3 regions of the Mesorhizobium sp. B2-5-3 genome follow, and region 2 is predicted to be linked to each of the others. Evidence: predicted binding sites of a transcription regulator. Region 2 holds the regulator's gene; each other region holds the start of a gene.
The links. The regulator PhoB, encoded in region 2, activates phosphate uptake and scavenging genes when phosphate is short. The targets are predictions, from matches to a motif close to TGTCATNNANCTGTCAT.
Positions count from the first base shown of each region.

Region 1: a site for PhoB is predicted at 2,454-2,470, ahead of phnF (phosphonate metabolism transcriptional regulator PhnF). Genes of this name have one in related genera too.
Region 3: a site for PhoB is predicted at 2,456-2,472, ahead of FJ867_RS10880 (esterase-like activity of phytase family protein). Genes of this name have one in related genera too.

Region 1 covers NZ_VFUS01000002.1:343,422-347,589, forward strand. The annotation lists gene FJ867_RS06265 (ABC transporter permease) at 1-481, shown strand, start outside; gene FJ867_RS06270 (zinc-binding alcohol dehydrogenase family protein) at 543-1,562, shown strand; gene phnF (phosphonate metabolism transcriptional regulator PhnF) at 1,682-2,431, opposite strand; gene phnG (phosphonate C-P lyase system protein PhnG) at 2,548-3,009, shown strand; gene phnH (phosphonate C-P lyase system protein PhnH) at 3,009-3,620, shown strand; gene FJ867_RS06290 (carbon-phosphorus lyase complex subunit PhnI) at 3,623-4,168, shown strand, end outside.
Region 2 covers NZ_VFUS01000001.1:60,866-65,033, reverse strand. The annotation lists gene pstB (phosphate ABC transporter ATP-binding protein PstB) at 1-686, shown strand, start outside; gene phoU (phosphate signaling complex protein PhoU) at 712-1,419, shown strand; gene phoB (phosphate regulon transcriptional regulator PhoB) at 1,439-2,128, shown strand; gene FJ867_RS00305 (ROK family protein) at 2,136-3,377, opposite strand; gene xylF (D-xylose ABC transporter substrate-binding protein) at 3,637-4,168, shown strand, end outside.
Region 3 covers NZ_VFUS01000004.1:117,723-121,890, forward strand. The annotation lists gene FJ867_RS10875 (MATE family efflux transporter) at 1-678, opposite strand, end outside; gene FJ867_RS10880 (esterase-like activity of phytase family protein) at 847-2,337, opposite strand; gene FJ867_RS10885 (FAD-dependent oxidoreductase) at 2,647-4,168, shown strand, end outside.

The DNA.
Region 1 (4,168 bases), on a different contig from region 2:
CGGCTCGCTGCTGGGGATCCCCTATCTGTTCTGGATGGTAATCGTGGTTGCCCTGCCCTCCTACGTCTTCCTGCACCACACGCGATGGGGACGCTATCTCTTCTCCGTCGGCTCGAACGCGGAAGCCGCGCGCCTCTCCGGCGTCAACGTGCCGCGCACGATCTACATGGCCTATGTGCTGTCCGGCCTGTGCGCGGCCTTCGTCGGCGTGCTGCTCGCGTCCCGCATCGGCATCGGCAATCCGACGCAGGGCGACACCTACGAGCTGCAAGCCATCGCCTCGTCGGTGATCGGCGGCACGTCGTTGTTCGGCGCTATCGGTTCGGTGCACGGGCCGCTGATCGGCTCGTTCATCCTCTCCACCATCAACAACGGCGCCAACCTGCTCAACGTCAACACGTTCTGGCAGCGCGTCATCACCGGCATGTTGATCATCGTCATCGTCTACTTCGACGGCCTGCGCCGCCGAGGTGGCAAGTAAAATCGATCGCCGGCCGGGTCGAAAATCGGCCGACGATTCCATGAACCGACTGGATTGAAGCATGAAAGCCGTTGTCTGCCGTTCGCCCGGCGACCTTGTCGTGGAAGACCGTCCCGCGGCTGGCTCGCCGCCTCCCGGCTGGGCGCTGGTGGCGGTCAGCCATGTCGGCATCTGCGGCACCGACTACCACATCTTCGAGGGCAAGCATCCCTTCCTCGCCTACCCCCGCATCATGGGCCATGAAGTGTCGGGGACCATCGTCGAGGCGGGCGAAGGCGTTGGTCTTGCCACGGGCGAGCCGGTCATCCTCAATCCCTATCTGGCGTGCGGCAAATGCATCGCCTGCCGGCACGGTAAACCCAATTGCTGTGTCCGGATCGAAGTGCTCGGCGTGCATCGCGACGGCGCCATGTGCGAACAGATCCTTATCCCGGAACAAAACCTCTATCCAGCCAACGGCCTGTCGTTGGCCGATGCCGCGGCCGTCGAATTCCTGGCCATCGGCGCCCATGCGGTGCGGCGCTCGCGTGCCGATCCCGGCGCACGGACGCTCGTCATCGGCGCCGGACCGATCGGGCTCGGCACCGCCATCTTCGCCCGCATCGCCGGGCTCGACGTGACGCTGCTCGACATGAGCAGCGAAAGGCTCGGCTTCGCCGCCAATGAACTCGGCTTCAAGACCCTCGACGGGTCGCGCGGCGCGGCATCCGATCTGGTCAGCGAAGCGACATCAGGCGAAGGCTTCGACGTGGTCTTCGACGCCACCGGCAACACCGGCTCGGTGCAGTCGGCCTTCGCTCATGTCGCGCATGGCGGGACATTGGTGCTGGTCAGCGTCGTCAAGGACGACATCGCCTTTTCCGACCCCGAATTCCACAAGCGCGAGATGACGCTTGTCGGCAGCCGCAATGCCTTGCGGGCCGATTTCGACCACGTCGCCGCCTCGATCCGCGATGGCGCCGTGCCGCTGGCCAAGCTCGTCACCCACCGCACCACGCTTGCCGACACGCCACGTGACCTCGCCCGCTGGGCGCATGAGAAATCCGGCCTGATCAAGGCCGTGATCGAGGTGGGGGCATAAGATGGCAGGCGGTGAACCCGGCCTGAGTTGACGACGCCCCGCGCAGGTCGACCCCCAAACGCCAAGCCGCTGACAACCGAGCTGGTCTGGTACCAGCGTTAGTATAAGGCCGACACGCCCTACAGCGCCGACAGTTTCAGCTCCACCCGCTCCGCCGGGAAGCGCGCCTCGGCGAATTGGATCGGCCGGCCGTCCGGCGTCATGTTGACGGCCACCGTGACCAGCACGATGCCGCCCGGCTGCAGATCGAGGTCGGCAAGGTCGGAAGCATCGGCGTGACGCGCCGACAGCACCGTCGATTGCCTGAGATAATCGTCTATGCCGAAACGCTTGAGCGATGCGGTGATCGACCCGGTCTCGGCCATGGCCACATCGATGCCGGCGAAGCGCCTGGCGTCGAACCAGCCGGAAGCGCGCGACACCGGCTTCCCATCGGCCTCGCCGCGCGTCTCCAGGCGAATCACATCCGATCCCCTGGCAACGCCCAGGGCTTCGGCGACGCGCCGGCTGGCGGGCTCGACCGATGAGGCCAGGAGCACGATGTGCCGCTCCGACGCCTGGCCCTGCAAGCCGGTTGAAAATCGCGTGCGCGCGCCGATCGGATAGGACAGCCGCTTGCGCGACAGCACGAAAGTGCCGCGCCCCTGCTCGGCCCGCAGTACCCCGTCTTGCACGAGCGCCGCGATGGCGCTGCGCACCGTGTGACGGTTGACGCCATAGCGCTCGGCCAGCGCCACCTCCGGCGGCAGCGCGGCATTCTCGGCGAAATCGCCGGCAGCGATCGATTGCAGGATTCGGTCGGCGATCTGGCGCCACAACGAGACGCCGCTGCGCCGCTCGATACCGTCAGCCACGTGTTTTCCGTTCACGGTTTCGCCCCTGGCCGGCCCCTGTCACGCACCCGTCATGGACTCGCGTTAGGTAATGGGTATAATTCGTATGGTTGTCTATATCAATAGACAAATTAGAAGCAAGGATGTTGCTCATGCGAGGACAGGAAGCGCGCGACCAGGCCGAACGCAAGGCGGCCATGGCAACCCTGGCGCAGTCCAGCGGCGACGACATCGTTCGCCTCTGGAACGAATCCGGCCTGCCTGCCGAGGCCGAACTGCTGCGCGGTCCCGAGACCGGCCTGGTTACCATGCGCGGCCGCATCGGCGGCGGCGGCGCGCCGTTCAATGTCGGCGAGGCCACCGTGACCCGCGCCACAGTGCGCCTGCCGTCCGGACAGGTCGGCCATTGCTATGCGCTCGGCCGCGACAAGCAGAAGGCGAAGCTGGCGGCCATCGCCGACGCGCTGTGGCAGGACCCCGCCCACCGAGAGGCGGTCGAAGCGGGCCTTCTCGCGCCGCTGCGGGCTGCCTTGACCACGGCACGAGAAAGGCGCCGCGCCGAAACGGCGGCAACGAAGGTGGATTTCTTCACCATGGTTCGCGGAGAAGATTGATGGATATCGCAGCGCAATCGATCGAGGGCGGGTTCGCCGATCCGGTGTTCAACGCCCAGACGGTGTTTCGCGCCGTCACGGACGCAATGGCGCGGCCGGGCAGCGTGCAACCCTTGCCGGCCCTGGCCCGCCCGCCGGCGCCGCTTTCGGCGACATCGGGCGCGGTTGCGCTGGCATTGTGCGACAATGACACGCCGCTCTGGCTCGACCCGGCCCTGCATGCCTCGGCAGCGGTCATGTCCTGGCTCGGCTTTCACAGCGGTGCGCCGCTGGCCAACACCCCGGCCGACGCGCATTTCGCGTTTGTGGCCTCGCCGGCCGAGATGATGGCGCTCGACGGTTTCTCGCAAGGCACGCAGGACTATCCCGACCGCTCGACCACATTGATCCTGCAGGTCGGCGATCTCACGTCAGGCACGCCGCTGCTGCTCGAAGGTCCTGGCATCGAGAAGACGGCGACGATCGCGCCGGCCCGCATGCCGCGTCATTTCATCGAGCAGTGGAAGCAGAACATCAACCGCTTTCCGCGCGGCGTCGACATCATCCTGGCGGCACATGACAGCCTCGCCTGCCTGCCGCGTACGACACGCATCAAGACGACGGAGGCCTAGCGATGTATGTTGCGGTAAAAGGCGGCGAAGCCGCGATCGCCAACGCCCACAGCCTGCTCGCTGACCGTCGGCGCGGTGACCGCTCGGTACCGGCACTGCGCCTCGACCAGATCGTCGAACAGCTGGCGCTCGGCGTCGACCGGGTGATGAGCGAAGGCTCGCTTTACGATCGCGAACTCGCCGCACTCGCTATCGTGCAGGCGCGCGGCGACATGATCGAGGCGATCTTCCTGGTGCGCGCCTACCGCACCACGCTGCCGCGCTTTGGCTATACAAATGCCATCGACACCGCCACCATGCTGGTCGAACGTCGCGTTTCGGCGACCTACAAGGACCTGCCCGGCGGCCAGTTGCTTGGGCCCACCTTCGACTACACGCACCGGCTGCTCGATCCCGAGCTTGCCGCCGGCGCCGATGTCGCCGCGCCCTTGCAGCGCGAGACGGAAGCGCAGGCGATGCCGCGCGTCTCGGCGATCCTCGCTCGCGAAGGGCTGATCGAGCCGGACGGAGACATGCCGCAGGACCATGTCCCCGGCGACATCACCCGC
Region 2 (4,168 bases):
GCCTGTCGCTGCCCGAGCGCAGCGTCACCGCCTTCATCGGGCCTTCGGGCTGCGGGAAGTCGACGCTGCTGCGCGTCTTCAACCGCATCTACGAGCTTTACCCGAGGCAGAGCGCCGAGGGCCAGGTGCTGCTCGACGGCCAGAATATCCTCGACCGTTCGCAGGATCTCAACCTGCTCAGGACCAAGATCGGCATGGTGTTCCAGAAGCCGACGCCGTTCCCGATGTCGATCTACGAGAACATCGCCTTCGGCGTCAGGCTCTATGAGAAGCTCAGCAAGGCGGAGATGGACGGCCGTGTCGAGCAGGCGCTGAAGCGCGCGGCACTGTGGAGCGAGGTCAAGGACAAGCTCAACGCCAGCGGCCTCAGCCTTTCGGGCGGCCAGCAGCAGCGCCTCTGCATCGCCCGCACGGTGGCGGTGAAGCCGGAGGTCATCCTGCTCGACGAGCCTGCCTCGGCGCTCGATCCGCTGTCGACCGCCAAGATCGAGGAGCTGATCGACGAGTTGCAGGCCGATTATACGATCGTCATCGTCACCCACAACATGCAGCAGGCGGCGCGCGTGTCGAAGCAGACCGCCTTCATGTATCTGGGCGAGCTGGTCGAGTTCGACCGCACCGAGAAGATCTTCACGTCGCCCCGCGAGAAGCGCACGCAGGACTATATCACCGGCCGCTTCGGCTGATCCCAGGCATACGAGGACCAAGATCATGGCCGAACACACAGTCGCAGCCTTTGACGAAGATCTCGGACAGATCAGCAGGCTGATCCGCGACATGGGCGATCTCGCCTCATCGATGGTCGGCGGCGCGACCAAGGCGCTCCTGAATTCCGACAACGCGCTCGCCCAGCGCGTCGTCTCCGACGACGCGATCATGGATGCGCGCCAGCGCGAACTCGACGACCGCGCCATCACCCTGATCGCCAAGCGGCAGCCCATGGCGGACGATCTGCGCCATGTCGTCGGCTCGATCCGCATGGCGGGCGATCTCGAACGCATCGGCGATCTCGCCAAGAACATCGCCAAGCGCGTCGGCACCGTCGGCCTTGCCGCCACGCCGCGCGACCTGTCGCACTCCATCGACGCCATGGCGCAGCTTGTGCTGATCCAGGTCCAAGGCGTGATCGAGGAGTATGCGGCGCGCGATGCCGCGGCACTTGCCAAGCTGCGCGCCGACGATGAACGCATCGACGTCAAATACACGTCGGTCTTCCGCGAGCTGCTGACCTACATGATGGAGGATCCGCGCAACATCACCGCCTGCACGCATCTTTTGTTCTGCGCCAAGAATCTCGAGCGCATCGGCGATCACGTGACCAACATTGCCGAAAATGCCTATTATGTGCTGACCGGCACGCAATTGCCCGCCAATCGCCCGAAGCAGGACGAGACGGCGATGTCGGCGCCAGCGGCTTGACGGCAGGGGTGACCAGTCGATGATCGCGCCACGCATCATGGTGGTGGAGGACGAGGAGCCGCTGGGTGTGCTGCTCCGTTACAATCTGGAATCGGAGGGTTATCAGGTAGAGGTGGTGACGCGCGGCGACGAAGCCGAGATCCGCTTGCAGGAGAATGTCCCTGACCTTCTTGTGCTCGACTGGATGGTGCCGGCGGTGTCCGGCATCGAGCTCTGCCGCCGTCTCCGCATGCGGCCCGAGACCGAGCGGCTGCCGATCATCATGCTGACGGCGCGCGGCGAGGAAAGCGACCGGGTGCGCGGTCTCTCCACCGGCGCCGACGACTATCTGGTCAAGCCGTTCTCAACGCCGGAATTCATGGCACGCGTCAAGGCGCTGCTGCGCCGCGCCAAGCCCGAAGTTCTGTCCAGCGTGCTCAAGGTCGGCGACATCGTGCTCGACCGTGGATCGCACCGGGTCTACCGCAAGAAAAGCGAGATCCGGCTCGGGCCGACCGAGTTCCGCCTGCTCGAATTCATGATGCGACATCCCGGCCGCGTGTTCTCGCGCAGCCAACTGCTCGACAATGTCTGGGGCGAAACGATCTATATCGACGAGCGCACCGTGGACGTGCATGTCGGCCGGCTGCGCAAGGCGGTCAACAACGGCCGCATGCCTGACGTGATCCGCACCATTCGGGGCGCGGGGTATGCGATTCGCGAAGACTAGGGATATGTCACGCAACGTTCTCGCCCACGCCTGATTTCGCCTGTGCCCCCGGCGCGAAAATCTCCTGGTCGACGAAGGTCAGCGCGCGCATGGCGCAGCCCTCGCGGATCAGCGGCAGTTCGTTCGGCTCGGTGTCGAAGGAAATCGATTTCGAGTGCTGGCCGCCGGCGGTCTGGGCAATGGCCTCGCGCAGAGCCGGCTCGATCAGGTCGAAGGCGGCGGCGCTGACGCCGACCATGGCGACCGGCGCCGGATCGATCAGCGCGAACAGGCTGCCAAGGCCGTAACCCAGCGCCTCGCCGGCCTTGCGGTAGGCTTCGCGCTCCGGCCCGTCCTTTTCGCGCGCCGAGGCCGCCAGGGTGCGCATGTCGGCGTCGCTGACGTCGACGGGCTCGGTGTCCTCGCCAAGCTGCCTCGCGTTGCGCCAGATGGCATAGTTGCCGGCATAGGCCTCGACGCAGCCGCGCCGCCCGCAGCGGCAGAGCGCCCCGCCGGGGCGATGGATCATGTGGCCGAACTCGCCTCCGGATGAATGGGTGCCGGTGAACAGTTCACCCTTCAGCACCAAGCCCATGCCGATGCCGTGCGACAAAAGGATGGCGATGAAGTCGTCGCGGTAGCGCTGGGGATCGCGCCAGCGCAGCGCCACCGCCATCATGTTGCAATCGTTCTCCATGGTGGCGGGAATGCCGAACTCGGCCTCCAGTATGTCGGCGAAGGCGATGTCGGTCTGCGGCGTGATCGGCGACCACAGCATGGTGCGCGCATCCGTGTCGGTGATGCCCTGGATCGCCAGCGCGATACGGGCGATGCTGCCGACGTCGAGGTCGGGATCCTCGAACCGCCGCCTGACGATGGCCACGCATTCGCCGATCAGCGCCTCGCGCGACAGGGTGAGCGTGTCCAGCCGGCGCTGCTCTTCAGATATCACCTGGCCGGCATAGTCGATGACGGCGACGGAGAGAAAATTCAGCGACAGCACCACGGTCATCACCGCCGCGGCTTCAGGGTTGAGGCTGAGGCCGACCTGCGGCCGGCCGCGTTTCAGCGCACCGGCCTCGCTCGGCTTGCTCTGCGCCAGGATGCCTTCGCCAATCAGGTCGGAGGAGATCGCCGATATGGTGGAATGGCTGAGCCCGGTGGTCGCGGCAATCTCGGTGCGCGAGGGCTGCCCGGCACGGCGCACGGCCGCGATCACCATCGCCCGGTTGCGTCGGCGCAAATCGTCGTGGCGGATTCCGACCGACATGTTTCTCGCATCCTCCCCGTCGCCGCGTTCTCTCCCCAGGATCCCGACGACCGTCAAATACTGGCAGAACCGGCCTTGGCTGTCATTATTTATTCCGGAGCTCGAAAAAAATTCACGAGGACATCAAAATACATCAGAATCGACGTTGACAGCGTTCCGACGATGGACCAGTGTTTTTTCGAGGCTCGAAAAAATAGAGCCTTTGTGCCGGCCTACGGGCCTGTTTGGTCGCGCCATACGCGGCGCAGGGAGGATTAAGATGAAGAGATTCACAGCCGCCATCCTGGCGGGTGTCGCCATGTCGCTGACGCTCGCGTCGGTCGCGCAGGCGAAGGACAAGGTCATCGGCGTTTCCTGGTCGAACTTCCAGGAAGAGCGCTGGAAGACCGACGAGGCCGCCATGAAGAAGGCGATCGAAGCCGCCGGCGACAAGTATATTTCCGCCGACGCCCAGTCCAATCCCGGCAAGCAGCTCACCGACGTCGAGAGCCTGATCTCCCAGGGCGCCAATTCGCTGATCATCCTGGCGCAGGACGCCTCCGCCATCGGCCCGGCGGTGCAGAAGGCGCTCGACGAAGGCATTCCGGTCGTCGGCTATGACCGCCTGATCGAGAACAAGGACGTCTTCTATCTGACCTTCGACAACAAGGAAGTCGGCCGCATGCAGGCCCGCGAAGTGTTCAAGGTGAAGCCGGAAGGCAACTACGTCTTCATCAAGGGCTCGGGTGCCGATCCGAATGCCGATTTCCTGTTCTCGGGCTCCATGGAAGTGCTCAAGGACGCCATCGACA
Region 3 (4,168 bases), on a different contig from region 2:
ATAGAGCACGATCAGGATGGCAATGACGCTCACCGTCTGGCCCACAAGCGTCGAGGTCGCCGAGCCGGCGATGCCGAGCTCTGGAAACGGCCCGATGCCGCGGATGAGCAGTGGGTTCAAGATGATGTCGAGCACGACGGCGAGCGCCATAAAACAGAACGGCGTGCGCGAATCGCCGGCGCCGCGCAGCACCGTCATGACAAAGGACAGAAGGTTCATCATCGGCACGGCGACGAAGATGATGCGCAAATAGGAGCGCGCCAGCGGCAAGGCGTCGGGCGGTGTGCCGAGCGCGCCCAGAATGGCGTCCACCCAAATCCAGCCGCAGACGGCGAACAGCACCGAGACGAAGAAGAAGAAGGTGGCGCTGGTGCCGACGATGCGGCGCGCCTCGGGCAGGTCGCGGGCGCCGACCGATTGCGCCACCAGTATGGTGGCCGCCATGCCAATGCCGAACACGGTGCCGAGGATGAGGAACAGCACCAGATTGGCATTGGAGGTGGCGGTGAGCGCGGATTCGCCGAGGAAGCGGCCGACCCAGACGGCGTTTACAGAGCCGTTGAGCGATTGCAGCACGTTGGAGCCGAGCACCGGCAGGGCGAACAGCAGGAGCGTGCGCGGAATGGGGCCGCTGGTCAGGTCACCGGTGCGCCGGCGCGCGGGCATCTTTTCATCCATGGCGGGCAATCCGGCAAAGCTGGTTCTTTTGAGTCCGGCACGCAGGATACCGCAGGCCCGACCGGGATGCACCCTTGCGAAAGGAGCGACGGCGGGCAAGGCACGCCGTCGTGCATCCGATCAAGCTTGTCGGGCAGGAGGCGCCAGGCGGCGCCTCCTGCAAGATGCTTACTTCCTGGCGAGGCCGGGAAGCGTGACCTGAAAGACAAGGAACATGGTGTCGACATCGGCGCCGTCCTCGGCCTTGTAGGGCGCGCCGACCTGGAAACCGTCCTGGGCGAGGAAATCGTTGTCGTTGGCGACGAACAGGAAATAGTCGTCGGGCAGCTTCGGATCGAGCACGCTCGCCAGCGACATCGCTTCCCACTTTTCCGAGAGGTTGTCCTTGTCATTGGGCGCGCCATTGTGCAGGCCGAAGCGGGCAAGCTCGGCCTTGTCGTTGATGTCGATGAACGGCGTCAGCCTTGCCGGCGTCACCGACGGATCGAGCACGCCCTTGGGCGCCACCGGCTTGTCGGCGGCATCGAAGGGACCGCCGGCGATGTCGGTCGCGCCGGAAAGGTCGACAATGTCGATCTTGCGATACAGCGACTCTTCGCCCTTCAGGCCCTGGCCATTGCCGCTGTCGCGCGCCAGCATCAGGAAAGCCGTGTCCGACAGCGCCACGATCTCGCTTTGCGCAGCCACCTTGGTCTTGCCCTTGGCGTCCTTGAACACCGGCAGCGGCACGACATATTCATGTGCCAGCTTGAGATGGGCAAGATCGGAGGCGTCATAGATCAGCGCCCTGGTGTTCTGGCGCGTCGAGGCCGAATCGCCGCCGTCCTGCCGGGTCGCCGACTGCAAGACCGCGATCACGAACTTGCCGTCCGGCGTCATTGCCATGCCTTCGAGGCCCTGATTGTTCTGGCGGCCGGTTTCGGGATCCTTTGGGTCGGGTTCGGCAGCACCTGGGCCCGGATTGTCGGAAGCAAAATTGGCCGTGCCGTGGCGCATCGGCACGAGCGCGGCCGGAGGCTGGGTCGCCGACATCAGACGGCCGTCGGCGGAGAAGCGGTAGATGTCGGGACCGTATTCGTCGGAAACGAGCATGGTGCCGTCGGGCAGCCGCACGATCGCCTCGTTGTCGAGCGCGAGCTTGCCATTGTCGGCCTGCGGCAGGACAGGCATGTCGCCGGCGGCGGGACGCACGCCGTTCAGCGGGTCGAGACCGCTGGCGTCGGCGCCCTTGTCGTCGGTCAGGAGCATGGTGTCGGCGAGCGTCGCCTTGACGCCGGTCTGCTCCTGGCCGGCCGCGGGCGCGGCACCTGGCGCCACCGGGGCGAACTCGATGTTGATCGTGTTGAGGCGCGGCCGGTAGTCGGTGGTACCGACGACGTTATAACCGCGGTCGGGCAGCAGCCACAGCGAGCCTCTGTAGGTGCCGGCATCATGCGTCCAGCCCGCGGTGTCGATCGACATGCCGGAGCCGGAGCCGAAGGTCTCGCCGAACCTGTCGCGCTGGCCGGCCGGGATGCGGCCAACCCCCACCAGCCCCTTGTTGACGAAACTGGCGCCGCCGACGCTGGCCGAGCTGTCGGCGAAGGCGGGCAGCGAAACGGCCGAGGCCGCCAGCGCGGCGACCAGCAGCCGCAACGAGAATGAGCGTAGATGCGTCATGGATATCCCCTTGATGACAAAGCGCCGGGACGGCGGAATTCTGAGGTTGCCTGGCGGCGGCGAGGCTGCCGCCCTGGAGGGCCGCTTGTGCCCTCGGCAAGCGGTCTAAGGCGCGAACATGATGCTTGCATGACAGTTGGTGACGCATTCGCGTCGGCCCGCCGCGACGCTGCTGGGGAAGTGCGGCCGCGCCGGAAAATCGATCGTTCCAACACAGGTTCGACAGCGTCCAGGAGCTGTTCGCAGTACTAGACACTTATGTACAGTACGTATATGGTGCCGGTTTCGGACAGTCCGGGGAGGGAAGCCTTGAAGTCTCACTACCGCGCAGTCGTCATCGGGGGAGGAGTGGTGGGCGCTTCGGTGCTCTATCACCTGGCGCGGTTCGGCTGGTCGGATGTGGCGCTGATCGAGCGCGCCGAACTGACGGCGGGGTCGACTTGGCATGCGGCGGCGGGGTTCCACGCGCTCAATGCCGACCCCAATGTCGCCGCGCTGCAGGATTACACCATCAACCTTTACCGAGAGATCGAGGCCGAATCCGGCCAGGACGTCGGCCTGCACATGACCGGCGGCGTCAACATCGCCAGCGATCCGGCGCGCTGGGAGTGGCTGAAATCGGCCTGGGCGGTATTCCAGTCGGTCGGCATCGAGACCGCCCGGCTGGTGACGCCTGACGAGATCAAGGCGATCTGCCCGATCGTCGACGTCACCGGCGTGCTTGGCGGCCTCTACGATTCCAACGAGGGCCATCTCGACCCTTACGGCACGACGCATGCGTATGTCGGTGCCGCCAAGAAGCGCGGCGCCGACGTGATCCTGCGCAACCGCGTGGTCGAGCTGAAGGCGCGCGCCGACGGCCATTGGGATGTCGTCACAGAGCAACGCACCATCACCGCCGAGCATGTCGTGAATGCCGGCGGGTTGTGGGCCAAGCAACTCGGCCGCATGGCCGGGGTTGAACTGCCGGTGACGCCGATGGAGCACCATTATTTCGTCACCGAGGACATTCCGGAAGTCGCTGCCCTCGACAAGGAGATCGGCCTGGCCGTCGATCTCGACGGCTTTTCCTATCTGCGGCAGGAGCGCAAGGGCGTGCTGCTCGGCGTCTACGAGCAGAACCCGAAGCACTGGAACATGGACGGCGCGCCGTGGGATTACGGCATCGAGCTCATCCCCGAAGACATCGACCGCATCGGCCCGGAACTTGCCAAGGCGCATGAGCGCTTCCCTTGCCTGGCGACGGCAGGCATCCGCAAATGGGTCAACGGCGCCTTCACCTTCACCCCGGACGGCAATCCGATCGTCGGGCCGGTCCGCGGCCTGAAGAATTACTGGGTCGCCTGCGGCGTCATGGCCGGCTTCAGCCAGGGCGGCGGCGTCGGCAAGTCGCTGGCCGAGTGGATGATTTACGGCGAGCCGCAGGCCGACATTTTCGGCATGGACATCGCCCGCTACGGCGCCTTCGCCGCAAACCGGGAATATCTCAGGCAGACGACGCGACAGTTTTATTCTCGTCGTTTCGTCATGACCTTTCCCAACGAACGGCTGCCTGCGGGCCGGCCGCTGAAACGCCCCGGCGCCTATGACGGCATGAGTGCGGCGGGCTGCGAATGGACGGCTTCCTGGGGGCTGGAAATCCCCGCCTATTTCGCGCCGATGGGATTCCGCGAGGAGACGACGCTCAGGCGCTCCAACGCCTTCGACATCGTCGGTGACGAGGCGCTGCAAGTCCGGCGCGCCGCCGGCCTCATCGATATCTCGGCCTATGCGCGCTACGCGATCACGGGACCGGGCGCGGAGGCCTGGCTCGACAGGCTGCTGGCCTGCA